DNA from 3 places in the Halomonas sp. MMSF_3323 genome. Region 2 is predicted to be linked to each of the others. Evidence: predicted binding sites of a transcription regulator. Region 2 holds the regulator's gene; each other region holds the start of a gene.
The links. The regulator sigma-54, encoded in region 2, starts transcription at its own class of promoters, with help from an activator protein. The targets are predictions, from matches to a motif close to TGGCACNNNNNTTGCTNT.

Region 1 (6,767 bases), on a different contig from region 2:
CCATCAGCATGCGATCCAGCCCCTGGCGGCTGGCCTCGTCCGCCACCCGCGTAGCGGCGTAGAGGTCGATCAACAGCGTCTTGTCGGGCCCGGTGTTCGGGCCGGAGCCGGCGGTGAACAGCACCTGTTCGCAACCTTCGAAGGCGGAGGCGAAGTCGCCCTCCAGGTCGGCGACGACCGTCTCGATACCTTGTTGCTCGAACCAGTCGCGTTGCTCGGCGCTACGGATCATGGCGCGAATCGGATGTCCCTGGCGGTGGGCGATGGCGCAGACCTGGCGGCCGATCTGGCCGTTGGCACCTATCACGAGTGTGGTCATGTCGGCCTCCTTGTCGATACCTGGAAATAACCATGGCGTCGATGGGGAAGACTTTCAACGGGGGAGACTTTCAATGGGGAGGCGAATCGATGGCGACGCCGCCCGCAGGCCAGTACCCTGTGCGTCTTTCCCTCACCCACCCGCTCAGGAGCAGCGATGAATCCTCAGGACCTGGAACGCCTGGTTACCTTGCCGATGCCTTTCGGCAAGCATCAAGGCACCTTGATCGCCGATCTGCCCGGGCCTTACCTGGCGTGGTTTGCCCGGGTCGGGTTTCCCCCCGGAGAGATCGGACGCCTGCTGGCGCTGATGCACGAGATCGACCACAACGGCCTGAGCGACCTGCTGGAGCCGTTGCGACGCCGCGGCTGAGCGGCGCCACCTGGCGGGGAGAACCGGTCGCCGTCGTCAGACCGCACCCTTGTCGGTCTAGCTTAAACCGCGTCCTTGTCGGTCGAGGTCAGACAGCATCCTTGTCGGTCTCGCCGGTACGGATACGAATGACCTGCTCAAGGGGGGTGGCTGAAGACAGCTGCCATCGTCGGTCAGACCGCGTCCTTGTCGGTCTCACCGGTACGGATACGAATGACTTGCTCAAGGGGTGTGACGAAGATCTTGCCATCACCGATCTTGCCGGTGTTGGCGACCTGGACGATGGCTTCGATGACCTGCTCGGTCATACCGTCGTCGACCGCCACCTCAAGCTTCACCTTGGGCAGAAAGTCGACCACGTACTCGGCTCCCCGGTACAGCTCGGTGTGGCCCTTCTGACGGCCAAAGCCCTTCACTTCAGTGACGGTGATGCCCTGAACACCGATCTCGGAGAGCGACTCGCGGACGTCGTCGAGCTTGAATGGCTTGATAATCGCGGTCACCAGTTTCATGGCGGGTTCCTCATCCTGTCCGTGTGGGGGCGGCGTCGGTCGTGCCTGGCGCCAACCCGTTGGCGGCGCGCCGTTGCGCCTGTCCTGACTAGTGTGACAAAGCATACCCCTGGCGAACAGCAATAAAAAAGGCCCCCGAAGGGGCCAGGAGGAGCACGCCAGCTCACTGGTGTCGCGGGTAAGCTCAGGCTTACTTCTTGGCGACGTTAAACTCGGGGTAGGCTTCGAGACCACATTCGGCCAGGTCGACGCCTTCGTATTCTTCTTCTTCGCTGACACGCACACCCATGATTGCCTTGATGATCAGCCACACGACCAGGCTAGCGGTGAAGACCCAGGCGAAGATGCCGATGATGCCGAGCATCTGTGCGCCGAAGGTGGCGTCGGCGTTGTTCAGCGGGACCGCCAGGACACCCCAGATACCGGCCACACCGTGGGCGGAGATGGCACCGACCGGATCGTCCAGGCGCAGCTTGTCGAGGACCACGATGGCGACCACCACCAGGACACCGCCGACTGCACCGATCAGGGTGGCGCCGAGGGCCGTGGAGGACAGCGGGTCGGCGGTAATGGAGACCAGGCCAGCGATGGCGCCGTTCAGGGCCATGGTCAGGTCAGCCTTGCGGAACCAGATCTTGGCCAGGATCAGCGCGGCGATGACACCCCCGGCGGCGGCAGCGTTGGTGTTTACCAGCACCTGGGCCATGTTGTTGGCGGAAGACACGTCGGAGAGCTTGAGCTCGGAGCCGCCGTTGAAGCCGAACCAGCCCAGCCACAGGACGAAGGTACCCAGGGTCGCCAGCGGCATGTTGGCACCGGGGATGGCGTAGATGGCGCCGTTCTTGCCGTACTTGCCCTTGCGCGGACCGAGCACCAGCACACCGGCCAGGGCTGCAGCGGCACCCGCCATGTGGACAATGCCGGAACCTGCGTAGTCGGAGAAGCCTGCTTCGGACAACCAGCCGCCGCCCCAGGTCCAGTAGCCGGAGACCGGATAGATCACGGCGGTCATGACCACGGCGAAGGCCAGGAAGGCCCACAGTTTCATGCGCTCGGCGACAGCGCCGGAGACGATCGACATGGCGGTGGCCACGAACACGACCTGGAAGAAGAAGTCGGCGCGGGCCGAGTAGTAGGGCGCGTCTTCACCACCTGCCAGCACCGCATCGACGCTGTTTTCGGCGCCGATCAAGAAGCCGAGGTTGGGGATGAAGCCGCCGGCGTCGGAGGAGTACATCAGGGCGTAGCCCACCAGCAGATACATGGTGCAGGCGACCGCGAACAGCACGATGTTCTTGGTCAGAATCTCGGCGGTGTTCTTGGCCCGGACCAGGCCGGCCTCGAGCATGGCAAAACCGGCGGCCATCCACATGACCAGGGCGCCGCAGATAAGGAAGTAGAAGGTGTCCAGCGCGTAGCTGAGTTCACTGATATCGACCATGGAAGTGTCTCGCTATATTTTTATCGGAAGTCGGGTCAGGGGACGGGGATCAGACCGCGTCGGAGCCGCGCTCGCCGGTGCGAATGCGGATGACGTCTTCCAGCGGCGTGACGAACACCTTGCCGTCACCGATCTTGCCGCTGTTGGCCGCGTTGCAGATGGCTTCCAGCACGCTGTCCAGTCGGGCCTCGTCGATCGCAACCTCGACCTTCACCTTGGGCAGAAAGTCGACGACATACTCGGCGCCGCGGTATAGCTCGGTGTGGCCCTTCTGGCGGCCGAAGCCCTTGACCTCGGTCACGGTGATGCCCTGGACGCCGTTGTCGGCCAGCGCCTCGCGGACGTCGTCCAGCTTGAAGGGCTTGATGATGGCGGTGATCAGTTTCATGGCATGGCTCCCTACGTGCATAAGGTGGCGGCTTGTTTCCGCTCGGTGCATGGATATCTATGCATAGCGATATACGTGCCATAAATTTGGCGAAAGCTTTGTTTACAATGGCTTGTGGTTGTTTTGGAAAGCGAGAGACGAAAAACACCCGCGAGTTTGCGGCACTGCATCAAAGTAAATGCACTGTTTTGGTGCTGGCGCGTATTGGTGGTGCGTCATTGGTGAGCATGTTGTGCTTGGTAGAGTGTTGGGCCGCGTGCTGCGTCGCGTGCCGGGGCGCGTGTAGGTATCAGGGAGTCGCCAATGCGCCGGGCGCCAATGGGCAAGGGCCACGAAGCATGCGTTGGGCGCCCGGCTTGCGTATCCTGTCGGCAACGGAGTTCCCATCGACGTTTCAAGGAGAGCCATCATGGTCAGTCAGGATCGCATCAGCCGTTTGGCACAGCAGATCGGCGAGCGCTTGCAGGGCGCCTCCCAGGCCCCGGAAGACATCCAGAAGGGGGTCCAGCAGGTGGTGCGTGGCGCCTTCGATCGTCTCGAACTGGTGTCACGCGAGGATTTCGACATCCTCATGGACGTGTTGCAGCGCACCCGCTCCCGGGTCGAGGCGCTGGAAAAGCAGGTGGCGGCGCTGGAGAGCCTGGTCGAGGAACGTGCAGCGCCCGCTGGCGAAGCGACCGCGGCGCCTGCCGTGGCCGAGGAAGCCGCCGAGGTGCCGGTGCCGCCGGTGCCGGAACAGGGCAAGCAGGACGAGGCGTCGAGCGGTTCAGCCGACAAGCCCTCCGCCTGAGGCTTCGGACGCAGAACGTCACAAGATATGCCGGCCCGCCCTGGCGGGGGGCCGGTATGCGGCGCCGGTGAGGTGGGCGTGCTCTACTGGTCATGAGCCTTCCGTCAGGCAGGGAGCCCATGACGCTTGCCATCATTGCCACCCGTGCGGGACTGGGGCTGGACGCCCCCGAGGTGCAGGTCGAGGTACACCTGGCCAACGGCCTGCCGGGCATGACCCTGGTCGGCCTGCCCGAGACCGCAGTGCGCGAAAGCCGCGAACGGGTGCGCAGCGCCCTTGCCACCTGCGGCCTCGACTACCCGCTACGCCGTATTACCCTGAATCTTGCTCCCGCCGATCTGCCCAAGGAGGGTGGACGCTTCGATTTGCCCATCGCGCTGGGTCTGCTGGTGGCTTCCGGCCAGTTGCCCGCCGCCGCACTGGAGGGTGTCGAGTGCGCCGGCGAACTGGCCCTCGATGGTCGGTTGCGGCCAGTAACCGGCATGCTGCCCTTCGCCATGGCTACCCGTCAGGCCGGGCGGCGCCTGATCCTGCCCGAGGCCAACGCCGATGAGGCGGCCTTGGTCAACGGCCTGGAGGTGCTGCCGGCGGCACACCTGCTCGACGTCGTCGCCCACCTGGCCGGGCGCATTCCCCTCGCTGCTCACCTACCCGCCGCACCGCCGCAAGACGGGCCTGCGGCGCTGGATCTGTGCGATGTGCGTGGCCAGTATCAGGCCCGGCGAGCGCTGGAGGTGGCGGCGGCGGGTGGGCACAACCTGCTGTTTGCCGGGCCGCCCGGCACCGGCAAGACGTTGCTGGCCAGCCGACTGCCCGGGCTCTTGCCGCCGCTTGGCGATGACGAGGCGCTGGAGGTGGCGGCGATTCGCTCTGTGTGCGCGCTTCCCCTGTCCGATGGCTTTGGCCGTCGTCCGTTTCGTTCGCCCCACCACACCGCCAGCGCGGTCTCGCTGGTCGGTGGCGGCTCGCGTCCGCGGCCCGGCGAGATCTCGCTGGCCCATCGCGGCGTGCTGTTTCTCGACGAGCTGCCGGAGTTCAGTCGCCAGGTGCTGGAGGTGTTGCGCGAGCCGCTGGAAAGCGGCGAGATCCATATTGCCAGGGCCAGCCACGAACGACGATTTCCTGCTCGTTTTCAACTCGTTGCAGCAATGAATCCTTGCCCCTGCGGCCATCTGGGGGATCCGCGCCAGGACTGTGTATGCACCGCGTCCCAGATCCAGCGCTATCAGGCGCGCCTGTCCGGCCCTTTGCTAGATCGCATCGACCTGCAGGTGGAGGTGCCGGCGCTGCCGGTGGAACAGTTGACGTCGCATCGGCCGGGGGAAAGCACCGAGATGGTGCGCCGACGCGTGATGGCGGCGCGTCAGCGTCAGCAGCAGAGGGGAACGCTCAACGCCCAGCTCGCCGGCGCCGCGCTGGAGCGCGCCTGCGCCCTGGAGGTGGCCGAGCGCACCTGGCTGGCGCAGTCGCTTGAGCGCCTGCGGCTGTCCGCCCGGGCCTACCACCGGGTGCTGCGGGTGGCGCTAACCCTGGCCGACCTGGCCGGGCGCGAACATCCGAGCCGTGATGACCTGATCGAGGCCATCGGCTATCGCCAGCTGGATCGGCTGTTGCGCAAGGGCTGACGGGCGCCGCACGGTCGCTCCATGCACCCGTTTTCGCCAGGCATAGTCCCTGCCCGGGTCCAGGCTTCGCCCGAGAAGTCGACGAGCGCAGGCACTTTTCAGCAAGCCCTAGAGCGCATCGGCGTCGAAGGCGCCGCTGATGACCGTGGACCACAGCGCGGCACCGTCGCCGGGGCGGCGCAGGCGGAGTTCGAAGCGGTAGGGCAGAAGCTCGCGGTCAGACAGCGTCAGGCGCGGGCCATCGGCGATCAGTCGGCTGTCGACCAGCCATTGATTGGTGTCGGCGGCGGGGGTATCACCGGGCTGCCAGTCCAGCACCTGAGGGCCGTCGTCGATCGCCAGCAGGCCACGGGTCAGGCTCTCCTGGACACGGCCGACGCCGAGCTCCAGCTTTTCGTCGACCTTGGGCGGGGACAGCAGCAGCACCTGATCGGCCAGGGTTTCCCCTGCCAGGGCCGGCGCCTCGGCGACCCGCTCGGCCGCCTGTTGGCCAAGGCCCAGCAGCGCCTGGCGCAGCGTCTCGGGGCGCTCGGGGGCGCTGGCACAGCCGGCCAGCCAGACCAGCAGCACCAGCACCAGCCAGGGCAGCAGGGAGGCGTGGCTGCCGGCGCGGTGTACCGTCTGTCGGGTCAAGCGTCTGGGCATTGAGATGACATCCTTTTCGGTAGAGGCCCTTCACTGAGCTGTTGTTCCAGAAATTGGCGCACTTCGGCGAAAAGGTCCAGGCGGATGGCCTCGGCCTCGTTGACCAGATGGTGGCGGGCTTGCGGGTGACAGCAGATGTGAGCGCCGGGAAACTTCTTGCCGAGTACCGCCAGATTCCAGGGCCCGTCCACCGTCAGGTCCTTCTCGCCTTGCAGGATCAGGGTCGGTAGCTGGCATGGGGGTAGCTGCATCAGGCGGGGCATCCAGCGGCGCATGGCGCTGACCCAGCCGGTGGGCAGGCGCACGGGCTGGAGCGGGTCCTGTTCACGCAGAAAGGTGGCGAAGTCGTCATCATTGGTGTTCGCCCGAAACTTGCGCGGCACGCTGGAGACAAAGGGGCTGACCAGGCGATGGACCCAGGCTGCTCGGGTCCAGCCCCAGGGTCTGACCAGGGGCGCCAGCAGCACCAGCGCCGACCAGTGGCCGTCATCGCCCCGGCTCAGGGCATCGGTGGCCAGGATGGCGCCGCCGGTGCTCTGACCGACGCCGACCCAAGGTCCCTGGGCCAGGCCGGCTTCGCTCAGGTGCTGCTGAAGCGTACGCAGGCAGTCGCCGTAGTCGGCAAAGTCGTCGATGTCGGCACGATCCCCACTGGACAGCCCGTGTCCCGGCAGA
Region 2 (7,912 bases):
TTTTCGGTGTGGCGATACCCAGTCGCTCCAGTCGGCCGGCGACATAGCGAAAATTGTGGCCGGGGTAGCGCCGGATGCCCAGGCGGTAGCGCCAGCGATCGCTGGTCTTGGGCGTGAAGGTCTTGATGAAGGCGTCCTGGTCCGGATCGTAGTGGACCTCGGTGTACTTGCCGGTCTGGATCAGTTGCATGGCGTCCTTGGCAGGCAGGGGGTGGCGGTCAAAACAAGGAGAGGGAAGACGTCAGGCGTCTTCGTCGAAGCGTGCGTCGAACAGTGCCTCCAGAGCGTCCAGCACCGCGTCCGCGTCCTTGCCTTCGGCCTCCAGGGTCAGTTCCGTTCCGCAGGGGGCGGCCAGCATCAGCAGCGACATGATGTTGGCGGCGTCACCCGAGCGGCTGCCATGGTGGACGGTGACGGTGGCGTCAAAGGGTTGGCAGCAGGTAACCAGGCGAGTCGCGGCGCGTGCATGCAGGCCGCGACGATTGGTCAGGGTCAGGGTGCGTCGGGCCACGCCTAGAGTCCTCCGCTGTCCAGTCGGCGTTGCTGGCCGAGTTCGCGGTGGCGTAGACGGACGCGGGGATGCTGGTCGGCCAGGGCCGAGGCGATTCCCTCGGCCAGGTAGACCGAACGATGCTGTCCTCCGGTGCAGCCCACCGCCACGGTGAGGTAGCTGCGCTGGCTTTGCTGATAGCGCGGTAGCCAGGTGCGCACCCAGCCGAGGATATCGCGCTTCATGTCGGCGACGTCCTGATAGCGTTCGAGGAAGTCGATGACGCTGGGATCGCAGCCATTGGCATCACGCAGTGATGGTTCCCAGTAGGGGTTGGGCAGACAGCGGGCATCGAACACGATGTCTGCATCCGGCGGCACGCCACGCTTGAAGCCGAAGGACTCCACGGTCAGGCTCAACTGGCCGCTGCGGTGGTCGGCGACCTGTTCGGCGATGCGCGAACGCAGTTCGTGCACCGACAGGCGAGAGCTGTCGATGACCAGATCGGCCAGGTCTCGAATACCCGAAAGGGCCTTCTGCTCGGACTCGATGGCTTCCGCCAGGGTCATGTCGCTATCACGGGTCAGGGGGTGACGGCGCCGCGTGTGGGAATAGCGCTCGAGCAGAATTCGCGCATCACTGGTCAGGTAGACCACCTGGCAGTCGATCGGACTCTGCTTGAGGGACGCCAGCTGGGCGGGGAAGCGTTCCAGCGCCTCAGGCAGGTTGCGGGCGTCGACGCTGACGGCGATACGGCGGGAATGACCGTTTTCCAGCTCGTCCACCAGGGCGCCCAGCAAGGTCGCGGGAAGGTTGTCGATGGCGTAGAACCCCAGGTCCTCCAGGGCCTGAAGGGCCACGGACTTTCCCGAGCCGGAGCGACCACTGATGATCACGAGCTGCATGTCCTGTCTCCTTGGGCAGGCGTCCATTGCTGATGGCCTAGGCAAGGCCGCGATCAGGAGGGAGTGTCGTCCCCCGGCGCCTGTTGGCGGATGGCTTCCTGCAGGCGCTCGTGAAGCTCGCGCTGGGAGCTGGCGTGGCGCAGACGGTGACGTGTGTCGGCGTCGTTCATGACGCCGGCGACCTGGCCGAGCAGGGCGAGATGGGCGTCGTCGGCCTCTTCCGGTACCAGCAGCACGAACACCAGATCGACGGGCTCACCATCGATGGCATCGAAGTCGACAGGTTCCGCGAGTTTGAGGAAGCCGGAGATGGGCGCCTTGCAGTGGGGGTTGCGGGCATGCGGAATGGCGACGCCATTGCCGATGCCGGTACTGCCCAGGCGCTCACGTCCGATCAGCCGACTGAAGACCTCCTGGCTGTCCAGGCTCGGGGTGTTCTGCGCAATGAAGGTGCTGAAAAACTCCAGCACCCTCTTCTTGCTGCCTCCCGGGACATCGAACAATGTGCGCTCGGGAGGGAGAATGGCTTCCAATGTCATGAGAGTCAGCGAATTCCGGCGCCTTGGGCGCGGGCTTGGGATTTTTCCTTGTGCTTGACCAACTGGCGGTCCAGCTTGTCGGCAAGGGCGTCGATAGCGGCATACATGTCGCCGTCCTGCGCTTCGGCATGCAGGTCGGCACCGGCGGCGTGAAGGGTGCAGGCGGCCAGCTGGCGTTCCTTTTCCACCGAGAGGGTCACCTGGACGTTGGTGATGTTGTCGTAGTGGCGCTCCACACGGGTGAGCTTCTCTTGTACGTAGTCACGCAGGGGATCGGTCAATTCGACGTGGTGGCCGGTGATGTTGACTTGCATGACAGGCTCCTTGCTCTTTCGGGTGGTGGCTTGATTGTAACCCTTTTTCCGATCCTGCAAACCCCCTCGACGCTACGCAGAAAGACGCAGATGTCATGCGAAATTTCAAGTGCTTGCGCTTTCCCGATAACTAGGCTAGCGACGCCGCAGCGCAAGGCCTCAGCGCAGTCGCTTGCGCTCGCTGGAAGACGGAATATTCATGGCTTCCCGGTACTTTGCCACGGTGCGTCTGGCGACATTGACGCCGTCTTCCGCCAGCAATTCCACCAGTTTGCTGTCCGACAGAGGTTTGCGGGCAGGTTCCTTTTGAATCAACGATTTGATCATGGCGCGGATGGCGGTACTGGAATGGGCGTCGCCATCCTGGCCGACCTGGCTCGAGAAAAAATACTTCAACTCGAACACGCCGCGAGGCGTGTGCACGAACTTCTGGGTGGTCACGCGGGAGATGGTGGACTCGTGCATCTCCACCTTGTCTGCGATATCGGCCAGCACCAACGGTTTCATGGCCGCTTCTCCCTGCTCGAGGAAGTCGATCTGACGCACCATGATTTCCCGGCCGACCTTCAGCAAGGTGTCGTTGCGGCTGGACAGACTCTTGATCAGCCAGCGCGCCTCCTGCAGGTGGTCCTTGAGGAACTGGTTGTCCTGGCTCTTGTCCGCGCGCCGAATCAGCGCAGCGTAGTCGGGCTGGATGCGCAGTCGAGGCATTGCATCCGGGTTGAGTTCAACGCGCCAGCCCTCTTCGGTGTGGCGTACCACCAGGTCGGGTATGACGTAGTCGTTATCGCTGTCACCGAACTGGCTGCCGGGACGTGGGTCGAGGCTTCGGATCAGCTCGATGACGCTGTCGAGTTGGTCGTCATCGAGTCCTAGCCGGCGCTTCAGCAGACGTCGGTCGCCGCTGGCCAGTGCCTCGAGAAACTGTCTTACCAGTCGTCCGGCCTGGGGCAGCAGGACGGTATCGCGAGGCAGGCTATCCAGTTGCAGCATCAAACACTCGCGCAGGTCGCGGGCGAACACTCCGGTCGGTTCGAACTGTTGCAGCCGAACCAGCACCGCCTCCACCTCGGCGAGGGGAGGGGGGCGACGACCGTCTTGCTCGAGCCCCTGGGCGATGTCATCCAGTGTCTGCTCGAGATAGCCGTCGGCGTTGACCGCGTCGAGCAGGCTCTCGGCGATCAGGCGCTCCTGGTCGCTGACGTCGAGCATCGCCAGTTGCCAGCTCAGGTGGCTGTGCAGTGACTGGGAGCTTGCCTGGCGCTCGAAATCCGGCGCCTCGCCACTGCCGGCGGGGGTGGTGCCCAGGTCCTGGTAGGTGTCGGACCAGTCGCTGTCCAAACTGAGTTCCGAGGGAATCTGATCCGCCCAGTCATCTTCCGCGGCTTCCCTGGTCTGCTGTTCGCCGAACTCGTCCTCGAGTTCGAGCATGGGGTTGGCCTCCAGCGCCTGCTGGACCTCCTGGCGCAGGTCCAGGGTCGAAAGCTGCAGCAGGCCGATCGCCTGTTGCAGTTGCGGGGTCATGGTCAGCTGGGTACCGATGCGCAGCTGCAGTGACGCCTTGAGGGCCATGGGTCGGGATCCACCAGTGTTGTCGAAAGGCTTTACCCTAACGACGAGTCATCAGACATGCAAGCATCTTGCCAAGTTGGTGTTTTTTGACCTGTGGGAGGGAGTGAAAAGGTCGATGTGGAACAACTTGGTAGGGGGGAGGTGCTTCTTTCGAGGGAGGCCCTGTGTGCAAGGTGAGGCCGACCCTTTCGGGGCCGGCGCTTGGATGCTGATGCTGGCAAGTGTTGCGGCCGCTTGAGGCGACTGCGGCTGTCGGGCGGCCCTGCGGTCTAAAGGCGGAAGTTTTCGCCCAGGTAGACCTCCTTGACGCGCTGGTTGGCAAGGATGGACTCGGCGCTGCCCTCGGCGATGATCTGGCCGTCGCCGACGATGTAGGCACGATCGCAGATATCGAGGGTCTCGCGCACGTTGTGATCGGTGATCAGGACGCCGATATCGCGGGCCTTGAGTTGACGAATGATGGACTTGATCTCGCCCACCGAGATCGGGTCGACCCCGGCGAAGGGTTCATCGAGCAGGATAAAGGCCGGCTCGGTGGCCAGGGCGCGGGCGATCTCGACCCGGCGCCGCTCCCCGCCGGACAGGCTCATGCCGGGGTTGTCGCGAATATGGCTGACGTGGAAGTCCTCGAGGAGTTGCTCGAGACGTGCTTCTCGGCCCTCGCGGTCGAGGTCCTTGCGGGTCTCGAGGATCGCCATGATGTTGTCGGCCACCGACAGCTTGCGAAAGATCGAAGCCTCCTGAGGCAGGTAGCCGATACCGGCCAGCGCGCGCTGGTGCATGGCCGCGCGGCTCAGGTCCCGATCATCGATGCTGATGCTGCCGGCGTCGGCTCTGACCAGGCCGACGATCATGTAGAAGGAGGTGGTCTTGCCGGCCCCGTTGGGGCCCAGCAGACCGACGATGCTGCCCTGCTCGATCGACAGGCTGATGTCCTGGACGACGCGACGCTTCTTGTAGCTCTTGGCCAGATGGCGAGCGTGGAGAGTCTTCATCAGTTTCCTTGGCTTTCCGGCTCGAGGGTCATGCGAATGCGCTGCTCGCCCTGGACGCCCTGGGCGCTGGAGCGGGCCTGGACCACGCGGCGATCGAGGAAGTACTCCAGATAGGCACCGTCGAAGGTGTCATTGGCCTTGTGCAGCTCAGCCTGGTCGATCAGCTCCATGCGGCGTTCGGCCACGTGGTAGATCACCTTGCGGCCCCAGCCCTTGACCACCGGTTCTTCCGGGGATGGCTTCTGCTCGAGGTAGGCACGTGAGCCGGTCGCGGTCGCCAGTGACAGTTGTCCTTGGTCGTTGCGCTGGATCTCGACGCGTTCGCCGGTGAGGATCATGCTGCCTTGCACAATGCGCACGTCGCCGGTATAGACCGCGGTGCCGGCGCGATCATCGAGATCCAGCTGGTCGGCCTCCACCTGAATCGGTGCGCTGCGATCACTTTCCAGCGCCAGGACACTGCTGCCGGTGGCGCCGGCGGCCAGGCCAAGGGCCAGGGCAAGCAGGAGGGCGGGACTTGGACGCATCATGGAAGGGGCTCCTTATTGAGGCTCTGGCGGATGATGACCGGTGACATTGTCGGTCAGGCGAGCGGTATTGTCATGGATCCAGGCGTCGAAGCGCTCCCCTTGCATCTGTTGAGGGGGTTGGCGTAGGACGGCTGGCGTTTCGCTCCAGACATGGCCACTGTCGCTGTCGTAGACCAATACCTCTGTATCAAGCTGCCAACGCTCCGCGGGGGCCTCGAGATGGGCGTCGCCCGACAGGGTCAGGGGGTTGTCGTCCGGACCCAGTTCACCGTTGTCGGCGTCGGCGATCCACTCTCGGCCGCTGTCGTCGATCAGTGCAAGGTCCGGCTGGTCCACCCGGGTGACGTCGTCGAGCGGTGTGTGCACAAGGCGTGGCGTATCGATGCGCTGGTGGGGGGTGCCCTGGGCATCGAAGCGGGTCAGGCGGGCATCCACCAGGTAGTAGTCGGGCTCGCCGGCCTTGTCATTGGGTACCAGGTCGGGGACGTTGCTCTCGCGGGGGTCGAGCAACGTCAGGCCGCCACCGAGTACCAGCAGCAGGATGACCAGCCAGAAGCGAAAGCCTGGACGCAGTGCGCTCAGTTTCATGTCAGCGGTCCGTTGCTCAGGTAGCTGTCGATGATATCGTCGAGGCGGCCCTGGGCCATCAGCAGGGTGTCGGTGATCTCGCGCACCGCGCCATGTCCGCCGGCAACCTGGGTGACCCAGTCGGCGTGCTGACGAAGGTAGCAGGGGGCGCCTGGCACGGTGATGCCGACCGCACTGCGATGGATGCAGGGCAGATCCGGCAGGTCATCGCCGCAGTAGGCGACCTGGTCGAGGGTCAGGCCCAGCGAATCGCACAGCGATTCAAGGGCGGGCAGCTTGCGCTCGACCCCTTGCTGTACGTGCTCGATGCCGAGTGCTCTGGCTCTTTGAGTGACCATGGGGGAGCTGCGCCCGGTGATCAGGGCCACCTGGATGCCGGCGCGCTTGGCCAGCTTGAGGCCGTGGCCATCCAGGGTGTTGAACGCCTTCAACTCGGAGCCGTCGGCGTGGAAGTACAGTCGACCATCGGTCAGTACGCCGTCCACGTCCAGCGCCAGTAGCTTGATGTGGCGCAGGCGCTCCACCAGTTCCGGCGCGAGGGAGGCAAGAAGGTCGTGAGACATGAAGGTGTTCCTTGATAAGAAGGGGTTGAAAAAGGGTCAGATGACACCGGCGGCCAGCAGGTCGTGCATATGCAGTGCACCTACTGGGCGCTGCTCGCCATCGACCACCGCCAGGGCGGTGATCCGGCCTTCTTCCATCAGCTTGACCGCCTCCGCCGCCAGGGTGGCGGGGCCGATGCGTCGCCCGGGGGTGGTCATCACGTCATCCACGGTAAGCGAGCTGAAGTCCTGATGGCGATCCAGGGTACGGCGCAGGTCGCCGTCGGTATAGACCCCGGCCAGGGTGCCGTCGGGGGATACCACGCAGGTAAAGCCGAGTCCCTGACGGGTGATCTCGAGCAGGGCGTCGCGTAGCGGCGAGCCCGACGGCACCGAGGGCAGGCGGTCGCCGGTATGCATCAGGTCGGCCACGGTCAATAGCAGTCGCTTGCCCAGGCTACCGCCCGGGTGGGACAGGGCGAAATCCTCGGCGGTGAAGCCGCGTGTCTCGAGCAGCGCCACCGCCAGGGCGTCGCCCAGCGCCAGCGCTGCAGTGGTCGAAGAGGTCGGGGCCAGGTCCAGCGGGCAGGCCTCGCGCTCGACCCCGGCGTACAGATGGGCCTCGGCGTGGCGGGCCAGGGTCGAGTGCGCTCGGCCGGTCATGCTGACCAGCGGAACGCCCATTCGCTTGAGCAGCGGCAGCAGGGCGGTGACCTCGGCGGTTTCGCCGGAGTTGGACAATGCCAGGACCACGTCGCCGGGCGTGATCATGCCCAGGTCGCCATGACTGGCTTCACCGGGATGGACAAAGAAGGCCGGCGTGCCGGTGCTTGCCAGGGTGGCGGCGATCTTGCCACCGACATGTCCCGACTTGCCCATGCCGGTGACGACCACCCGGCCGCGGCAGGCCAGCAGCAGTTGGCAGGCACGGTCGAAGTCGCCGTCGAGACGCCCGATCAGGGCGTCGATGGCGTCACGTTCGAGTTCCAGGGTGCGTCGTGCGATATCGCGGACGCTCAAGGTCGGCATTTGTGCCGAGGAGGGGTGTTTGCTCATGGACATGATTGTTGCCGTTTAACGCCGTTGTCACAAGGGGCCCGCCGCGACCGAAAGGCCGAGCCAGGTCAGATAAAACGCATAGGTGCAGGCCAGCAGCGCGCCGATCCAGCGCCCCAGGCGCCCTCGGCGTTGCCACAGCAGCAGCGCCGCCAGCAGCAGCGTCAGGCCAAGCATTACCGGAAAGTCGCGGCCGGCGGCTGCGGGATCGGTGGCTCCCGGCGCCAGCAGCGCCGGTACCGGCAGTACCGCCAGCATATTGAATAGGTTGGAGCCGATGACGTTGCCGATGGCCAGATCGTGGTGGCGCTTCAGCGCGCTGGCCACGCAGGCGGCGAGTTCCGGCAGGCTGGTGCCGATGGCGACGACGGTCAGACCGAT
Region 3 (6,767 bases), on a different contig from region 2:
TTGACCAGCGAAATGATCTTCGAGCCGGTGGGGCCATAGGCGCGGCGGGTCAGGGCCATCGAGGGCAGGCCGGTGCGCTGGCCCATCAGTCCTACCAGCAGCAGCGGAATGGCGCCGATCAGCGAGCCGATCAGGACCCAGGTCATGGCGACCGGGAAGCGCAGATCGGGCACCAGCAGCATGCCGGTGAGGATGGTGGTGACGACCACGTTGGCGCCGAGCCACAGGGCAAAGGTGGCCATGCCTCCCATGCTCTTGTGCTGGTGTTCATCCAGGGTGTCGTGGCCGATCAGCCGCTTGAGTGAAATCATCTAGGAAACCTTTGTGGTTATGGTTGGTAGGTACCGCAGGGGCGCGAAATTGGGAGCGCAAAACGGAGCAGGCAAAAGGAGCAAAAAACGGAGCAAAAGGGCCGGCGCCGTGGCGCCGGCAAAGGGGTCGTCGCTCGATCAGGCCACCGCGGCGTTCCATGCCGTGGCGTCGATCTCGATCAGCATCGGGCCGTCTTCGGGGCGATGGGCGATGGCCCGGGCGAGGCCGGCGGGGTTGCCGACCCGGGTCGCCGCACAGCCGAAGCCGGCCGCCAGGGTCTGGAAGTCCGGTGCCTGGATGTCCACGCCGAGGCGGGTGACGCCGGCGTTGTCCATGAAGCGGCGGATTTCCTCGTAGCCCTGGTTGTGCCACAGCAGCACGATGACCGGCAGCCTTTCCTCCACCGCACAGGCAAGCTCGGTCAGGGTGAACATCACCCCACCGTCGCCCACCAGCGCCACCACCGGCAGGTCCGGCTGGCCGAGGCTCGCGCCCATGGCCGCGGGCAGGCCGTAGCCGAGAGTGCCGTAGCCGGTGGACGCGTTGAAGAAACGGCGCGGCGCGTCCTGGCTGACCAGATGGTTGGCGGCGTAGGTGGTGGCGCAGGAATCGCCCACCAGGATCGCCCCCGGCAGGCTCTCGCGCAGGGTGTCGAACAGCGGCACATAGGGGCGGAAGGCCGGATCATCGGCCAGCGCCAGGGCGCTCAGCGCATCATGTGTACGCTTGCGGCCATCGCGCGAAAGCTGCTCACCGCCGAGGCGCTGGTCGCAGCCGGCGGCCAGCGCTTCGAGGCTGGAGGCGGCGTCGGCTACCAGTGCCAGGTCGGCATGCTGGTTGCGGGCAAGCTGCTCGGGGTCCAGGTCGATGCGAATCAGTCGACCGTCGAGGGTGAAGCCGTCGTCGAACACCACGTCATAGTCGGTCTCGCCAAGCTCGGTGCCGATGGCCAGCACCACGTCGGCTTCATGGGCAAGCTCCCGCACCGCCGGCAGCGAGGCGTTGGCACCCAGGTCCAGCGGGTGGTCGCGGCCGAGCAGGCCCTTGGCGTTGATGGTGGTGACGGTGGGGGCGTCGAGGCTCTCGACCAGACGGCGGGCGGCGTCCGGGGCATCGACGCAGCCGCCGCCGAGCAGCACCAGCGGGCGCTTGGCGTCGACTAGCCAGTCGAGCGCCTGCTCGAGCGCGGCGGGGGCCGGTGCGGCCTTGGCCAGCGCCGTGCGGCGCGTGCTGACAGGCTCGCTGACCGGGGCGTCGAACAGGTCGATGGGGATCTCGATATGCACCGGGCCGGGGCGGGCGCCATCGAACACGGCGAAGGCACGGGCCAGCACCTCGCCGAGGCCGTTCGGGTCGAGCAGGGTGTGGCTGAAGCGCGAGACGCCGGCCATCAGCTCGCGTTGGCCGGGGAGTTCGTGCAGCCGGCCCTGGCCGCGTCCCAGGGTGTCGCGGCGGTTGACGCTGGAGATCACCAGCATCGGCACCGAGTCGGCCAGGGCCTGGCCCATGGCGGTGGCGATATTGGTCATGCCGGGGCCGGTGATGATGAAGCACACGCCGGGCTTGCCGGTGGTGCGGGCGTAGCCGTCGGCCATGAAGCCGGCGCCCTGTTCATGGCGCGGGGTGACGTGGCGGATGCCACTGCCCTGGTGGTCGTGTCCATTGCCGCCTTCGAGGCCACGATAGAGCTCGATGGTGTGGACGCCGGGGATACCGAAGACGGTGTCCACGTCGTAGGTGTCACGCAGCAGACGGATCAGCAGTTCAGCGCAGGTCATGCGGTACTTCCTTGAGACGGATCAGGGGCTTGAGACGGGCCAGGGGCTTGAGACGGATCAGAGGCTTGAGACGAGCCAGGGGCGAGGGCGGGGTGCGGGGCCACCGAGTAGGGGGCTCTTGCAAAGATCCGCCTGACCATGGGCTCGAAGTGCGCCAGCGGCAGGGTGTCGTAGGCGGGGTCGAAGGACGGGCAGTCCCAGTCACGACAGAAGGCTTCGCAGTCGTCGAACCAGGGATGGCCGCGGAATTGCTCGCGGGCATCCTTGTTGCCGCCGACCTTGTCCCAGTAGTAGTGACCCTGGAAGACGTCGTGATGCTGGACGATCCAGTGGGTCTTCTCGCTGACGAAGGGGCGCAGGATCGAGGCAGCGAAGGCGGCGTGGTCGAAAAGCGCCAGTTCGTCACCGATGTCGTGGACCAGGGCGGCGACGATCATCTCTTCGTCGGCGCCGGCACGCTCGGCCCGGGTCGCGCTCTGCAGGCAGTGCTCCAGCCGGGTGATCTGGTAGGGCTGGTGGCCCTCGCCCAGCCGGGCGAGGGTGTCCAGTACGCTGTCGGCGAGGCCGGCCAGGTAGTCGGCGTCGTGGGCGGCGATCACCGCCCAGTCTTCTGCCGTGCTTTGGTCGATGCGGGTGAAGGCCGCCTTGCCGGCGGCGTGAGCATCGTTTGGGTCTGTCATGTCGGCCTCCCGATCAACCCACCAGCCAGTGGGCCATGACCACGATGATGGGCAGGGTGATGGCGGTGCGCAGCAGGAAGATCACCACCAGTTCCCACAGCTTGAGCGGGATCCGTGACTTCAGCAGCAGGGCGCCGATCTCTGACATGTAGATCAACTGGGTCAGTGACAGACAGGCGATGACGAAGCGAGTCAGTTCGCTCTCGATATCGCTGGCCAGTACCGCCGGCAGGAACATGTCGGCGAAGCCCACCAGGGTCGCCGGCGCGGCGGCCTCGGCCTCGGGCAGACCCATCCACTCGAGCACCGGCACCATCGGCATGGACAGCCAGGTGAACAGCGGAGTGAACTCGGCCAGTACCAGCGCCACGGTACCGATGGCGATGACCAGCGGCAGCAGCCCGAAGAAGATGTCGGCGACGTTGAACAGTGCCAGGCGGGCGAGCTTGAGCGGGCCCGGGGCGGTCTCGGCGCGGGCCACGGCGATGCCCAGGCTGTAGCGCAACAGACTCTGGTTGCCGGTGTTTTCTTCCTGGATCTGGCAGCCCACCGGCTCGTAGTAGGTGTTGGCCTTGCGTGACAGCGGCGGCAGGCGCGGCACGATGACGGCGGCGACCAGGCCGGCCACCACCACGGTCAGGTAGAACGGCACGAACAGGTGGTTGATGCCGATGAAGCTGGTCACCAGCAGGGCGAAGGCGATCGACACGATCGAGAAGTTGGTGGCGATGGCCGAGGCCTCGCGGGCGTTGTAGAAGCCCTGCTCGTATTGCTGGGTGGTGATCAGTACGCCGACGGTGCCGGAGCCCATCCAGGAGGCGGTGGCGTCGATGGCGCTGCGCCCGGGCAGCCCGAAGATCTTGCGAAAGGGCGTGCGCACCATGGAGCCGATGAACTCCATGAAGCCGAAGTCCACCAGGAAGGGCAGCAGGATGGCGGCAAAAAAGAAGAAGGTCAGCAGCACCGGCGCCAGGTCATTGAGCATCACCCCGCCGGTGAAGGAGGCGGTGACCATCTCCGGGCCGACCTGGAAGTAGGTCATCAGCGCGAAGGCGGCGCCGAGGGCGCGCATCACCACCCACAGCGGGGCGATGTCGAACAGCTCCTTCATCGCGCCCTGGCGGGCCCAGCCTGGTTTGGTCAGCTTGACCACCAGGGTCAGCACGATGGACAGGGTGAGCACGACGGTGGCGATGGCGGGCAGGGCGTCGCCGAGGGTGGCCTTGAGCCAGTCGGCGGCCAGACCCATGCCGATGTTGATGGTATCACCGACCGAGAAGGGCACCAGGAACAGCAGGATGCCGATCAACGACGGGACGAGGAACTTGATCAGACCATGGGTGCTTAGCTTGCCCCCGTCGGTCGTGATCTTGTCGGCAGAATGCAGGTGGGAGGACATGGGCGATCACTCTTTGCTGTTGTAATGGTCGGCGCCCTGACGCGGGCGCCTCGTTGGCTGTCGCCAGGGCCACTCCCTGGCCCTGTGAGGATTCAGTCGCGGCGCGCGACTCCGGGGAGCACGCACAGCATTTCATAGAGCAGGGTGGCGCCCATCAGGGCGGTGTTGCCGCTGGGGTCGTAGGGCGGGGAGACTTCGACCAGGTCGCCGCCGACGATATTGAGCCCCTGGGCGCCGCGCACGATCTCCAGGCCCTGGGCCGAGGTCAGGCCGCCCATTTCCACCGTGCCGGTGCCGGGCGCCACCGACGGGTCCAGGCCATCGATGTCGAACGAGATGTACACCGGGCCATCGCCCATCTGCTCGCGCACCTCGGCCATCAGCGGCTCGAGCGACTTGTGCCAGCACTGTTCGGCCTGGACCACGCGGAAGCCCTGCTGGCGACACCAGTCGAAGTCCTCGGCGGCGTAGCCGGTGCCTCGCAGGCCGATCTGGACGACCCGGTTGGCGTCCAGCAGCCCTTCTTCCTGGGCACGGCGGAACGGGCAGCCGTGGGCCACCTCTTCGCCGAACATGTGCTCGTTGACGTCGGCGTGGGCGTCGATATGGATCAACCCTACCGGGCCATGCTTCTTGGCGATGGCACGCAGGATCGGCCAGGTCAGGGTGTGGTCACCGCCCAGGGTCAGCGGCACGCAGTCGTGGGACAGGACGTCGTCGTAGAAGCGGCTGATGATGTCCAGGTTCTTCGGCAGGTTGAAGGTGTTGATCGGCACGTCGCCGATGTCCGCCACCTGCAGGCTGTCGAAGGGTGCAGCACGGGTGGCCATATTGTAGGGGCGCAGCATGCGCGATTCGTCGCGGATCTGGCGCGGCCCCAGTCGGGTGCCCGGGCGGTTGGAGGTGCCGATGTCCATGGGAATGCCGATAAAGGCGGCGTCCAGACCCTCGGCGCTGGTCTGGGTGGGCAGACGCATCATGGTGGCAGGGCCACCGAAGCGCGGCATCTCGTTGCCGCCGAGAGGTTGATTGAAGTCGCTCACAGGGAACTCCTGGCATCGTGGATGGGGACGGTCGCGGCCCTGGGCCTGACGGTTGTTGTGGATGATGCAGACGCCGTGCCATCTTTTGGGCATTTATACTAAAGATGTAATAGAGGTGCAGGGATTCCAAGGGATGGTCTGCTGTGGTGGTAGAAGTGATCCAGAAGTGAATCGCGATCCCGACGCATCGTGATACACTTCTGAATCAATGATGCATTTATGGATCGTTTGATGAGCGACGACGACACCAAGATTCTCAAGACCATCATCGATACCGCCCACGACCACTTCTTCATCGTCGCGCCGGACGGTCGTATCCGCGACGTCAGTCCCGGGGCGGCGGCGGTCTACGGCATGTCCTGCGAAGAGCTCTGCGCCACCAGCGTGCAGCGGCTCGAGGCCGATGGCGTGCTGACCCCGTCGGTCAGCCTGGAGGTCATTCGCAGCGGGCGGCCGGCCCAGCTGGTCCAGCGCACCGGCACCGGACGCCGGGTCATCGCCCAGGCCCATCCGGTATTCGAGGGTGAGCGGCTGGTGGCGGTGGTCAGCCGCTCCATGGACTTGACCGATCTGCAGCTGCTGCAGCAGGAGTACGCGCTGTTGCAGCGCCGCTTCAGCGAGCACCTGCGCCGGGGCCATGCGCTGGAGAGCGACAGCGAAGCACTCGAAGCCGAGCTCGATGACCTGGAGGTGAAAAGCCAGCTGATGCGCGAGGTGGCGCTGCTGCTCAAGCGGGTCGCGCCCACCGACGCCACGGTCTTGATGCTGGGCGAGTCCGGGGTGGGCAAGACCGCTTTCGCCCGCCAGCTGCACCGTTGGAGTTCTCGCCGCGATGGCCCCTTTATCGACGTCAACTGCGCCGCCATCCCTGAAAGCCTGTTCGAATCGGAGATGTTCGGCCATGAAAAGGGCGCGTTTTCCGGCGCTGCGCCGGGGGGCCGCAAGGGGCTGATCGAGCAGGCCGAGGGCGGCACCCTGTTTCTCGACGAGATCGGCGAGTTGCCCCTGGCGGTGCAGACCAAGCTGCTGAAGACCATCCAGGACGGCAGTATTACCCGGCTTGGGGACAGGGCCCCGCGACGGGTCGACTTTCGCCTGGTGGTGGCCACCAATCAGGACCTGTCGGCACGGGTCGAGCAGGGCCTGTTTCGCCTGGATCTGTACTACCGGCTGAACGTGATTCCGGTCACCCTGCCGCCCCTGCGCGAGCGTCGCGAGGATATTCCCGGCCTGGTCGAGCGCCAGCTAAAGCGCCTCAATCGGCGTTATGGACGCGACAAGATGCTGTCGCGAGACGTGTGGCAGGCGCTGATGGGCTGGGATTGGCCGGGCAATGTGCGTGAGTTGGAAAACACCCTGGAGAGGGCCTGGTTATCCAGTGACGATGTCATCCAGGGCGATCTGCTGGTGCCGTCCACGGGGGCCTCGGTAGGGCCGCTCGGCGGGCAGCAGCGTGAAGCGCAGCAGACGGCGGCGTCCCTCACCGGAGACTCCGCTGCGCTGGCTGATGGCGCTTTGTCACCCGCGACACCATCCGCACCAGGCGCAGCGCGAC

Region 1: RBB39_RS01075 (P-II family nitrogen regulator) is a predicted target of sigma-54. The motif match lies at 3,096-3,113, and genes of this name have one in related genera.
Region 3: speB (agmatinase) is a predicted target of sigma-54. The motif match lies at 5,276-5,293, and genes of this name have one in related genera.

What each region holds. Positions count from the first base shown of each region.
Region 1 covers NZ_JASHIT010000002.1:380-7,146, forward strand. The annotation lists gene RBB39_RS01055 (SDR family oxidoreductase) at 1-319, opposite strand, end outside; gene RBB39_RS01060 (DUF3820 family protein) at 476-691, shown strand; gene glnK (P-II family nitrogen regulator) at 865-1,203, opposite strand; gene RBB39_RS01070 (ammonium transporter) at 1,394-2,644, opposite strand; gene RBB39_RS01075 (P-II family nitrogen regulator) at 2,694-3,032, opposite strand; gene RBB39_RS01080 (accessory factor UbiK family protein) at 3,442-3,822, shown strand; gene RBB39_RS01085 (YifB family Mg chelatase-like AAA ATPase) at 3,942-5,447, shown strand; gene RBB39_RS01090 (hypothetical protein) at 5,556-6,092, opposite strand; gene RBB39_RS01095 (alpha/beta hydrolase) at 6,077-6,767, opposite strand, start outside.
Region 2 covers NZ_JASHIT010000022.1:63,097-71,008, forward strand. The annotation lists gene RBB39_RS12585 (hypothetical protein) at 1-190, opposite strand, end outside; gene RBB39_RS12590 (HPr family phosphocarrier protein) at 242-511, opposite strand; gene rapZ (RNase adapter RapZ) at 514-1,395, opposite strand; gene ptsN (PTS IIA-like nitrogen regulatory protein PtsN) at 1,449-1,934, opposite strand; gene hpf (ribosome hibernation-promoting factor, HPF/YfiA family) at 1,940-2,248, opposite strand; gene RBB39_RS12610 (RNA polymerase factor sigma-54) at 2,408-3,820, opposite strand; gene lptB (LPS export ABC transporter ATP-binding protein) at 4,090-4,815, opposite strand; gene lptA (lipopolysaccharide transport periplasmic protein LptA) at 4,815-5,345, opposite strand; gene lptC (LPS export ABC transporter periplasmic protein LptC) at 5,358-5,933, opposite strand; gene RBB39_RS12630 (HAD family hydrolase) at 5,930-6,496, opposite strand; gene RBB39_RS12635 (KpsF/GutQ family sugar-phosphate isomerase) at 6,533-7,537, opposite strand; gene RBB39_RS12640 (calcium/sodium antiporter) at 7,562-7,912, opposite strand, start outside.
Region 3 covers NZ_JASHIT010000030.1:52,768-59,534, reverse strand. The annotation lists gene RBB39_RS15475 (cytosine permease) at 1-311, opposite strand, end outside; gene RBB39_RS15470 (5-guanidino-2-oxopentanoate decarboxylase) at 450-2,090, opposite strand; gene RBB39_RS15465 (HD domain-containing protein) at 2,087-2,770, opposite strand; gene RBB39_RS15460 (YjiH family protein) at 2,784-4,169, opposite strand; gene speB (agmatinase) at 4,262-5,212, opposite strand; gene RBB39_RS15450 (sigma-54-dependent Fis family transcriptional regulator) at 5,444-6,767, shown strand, end outside.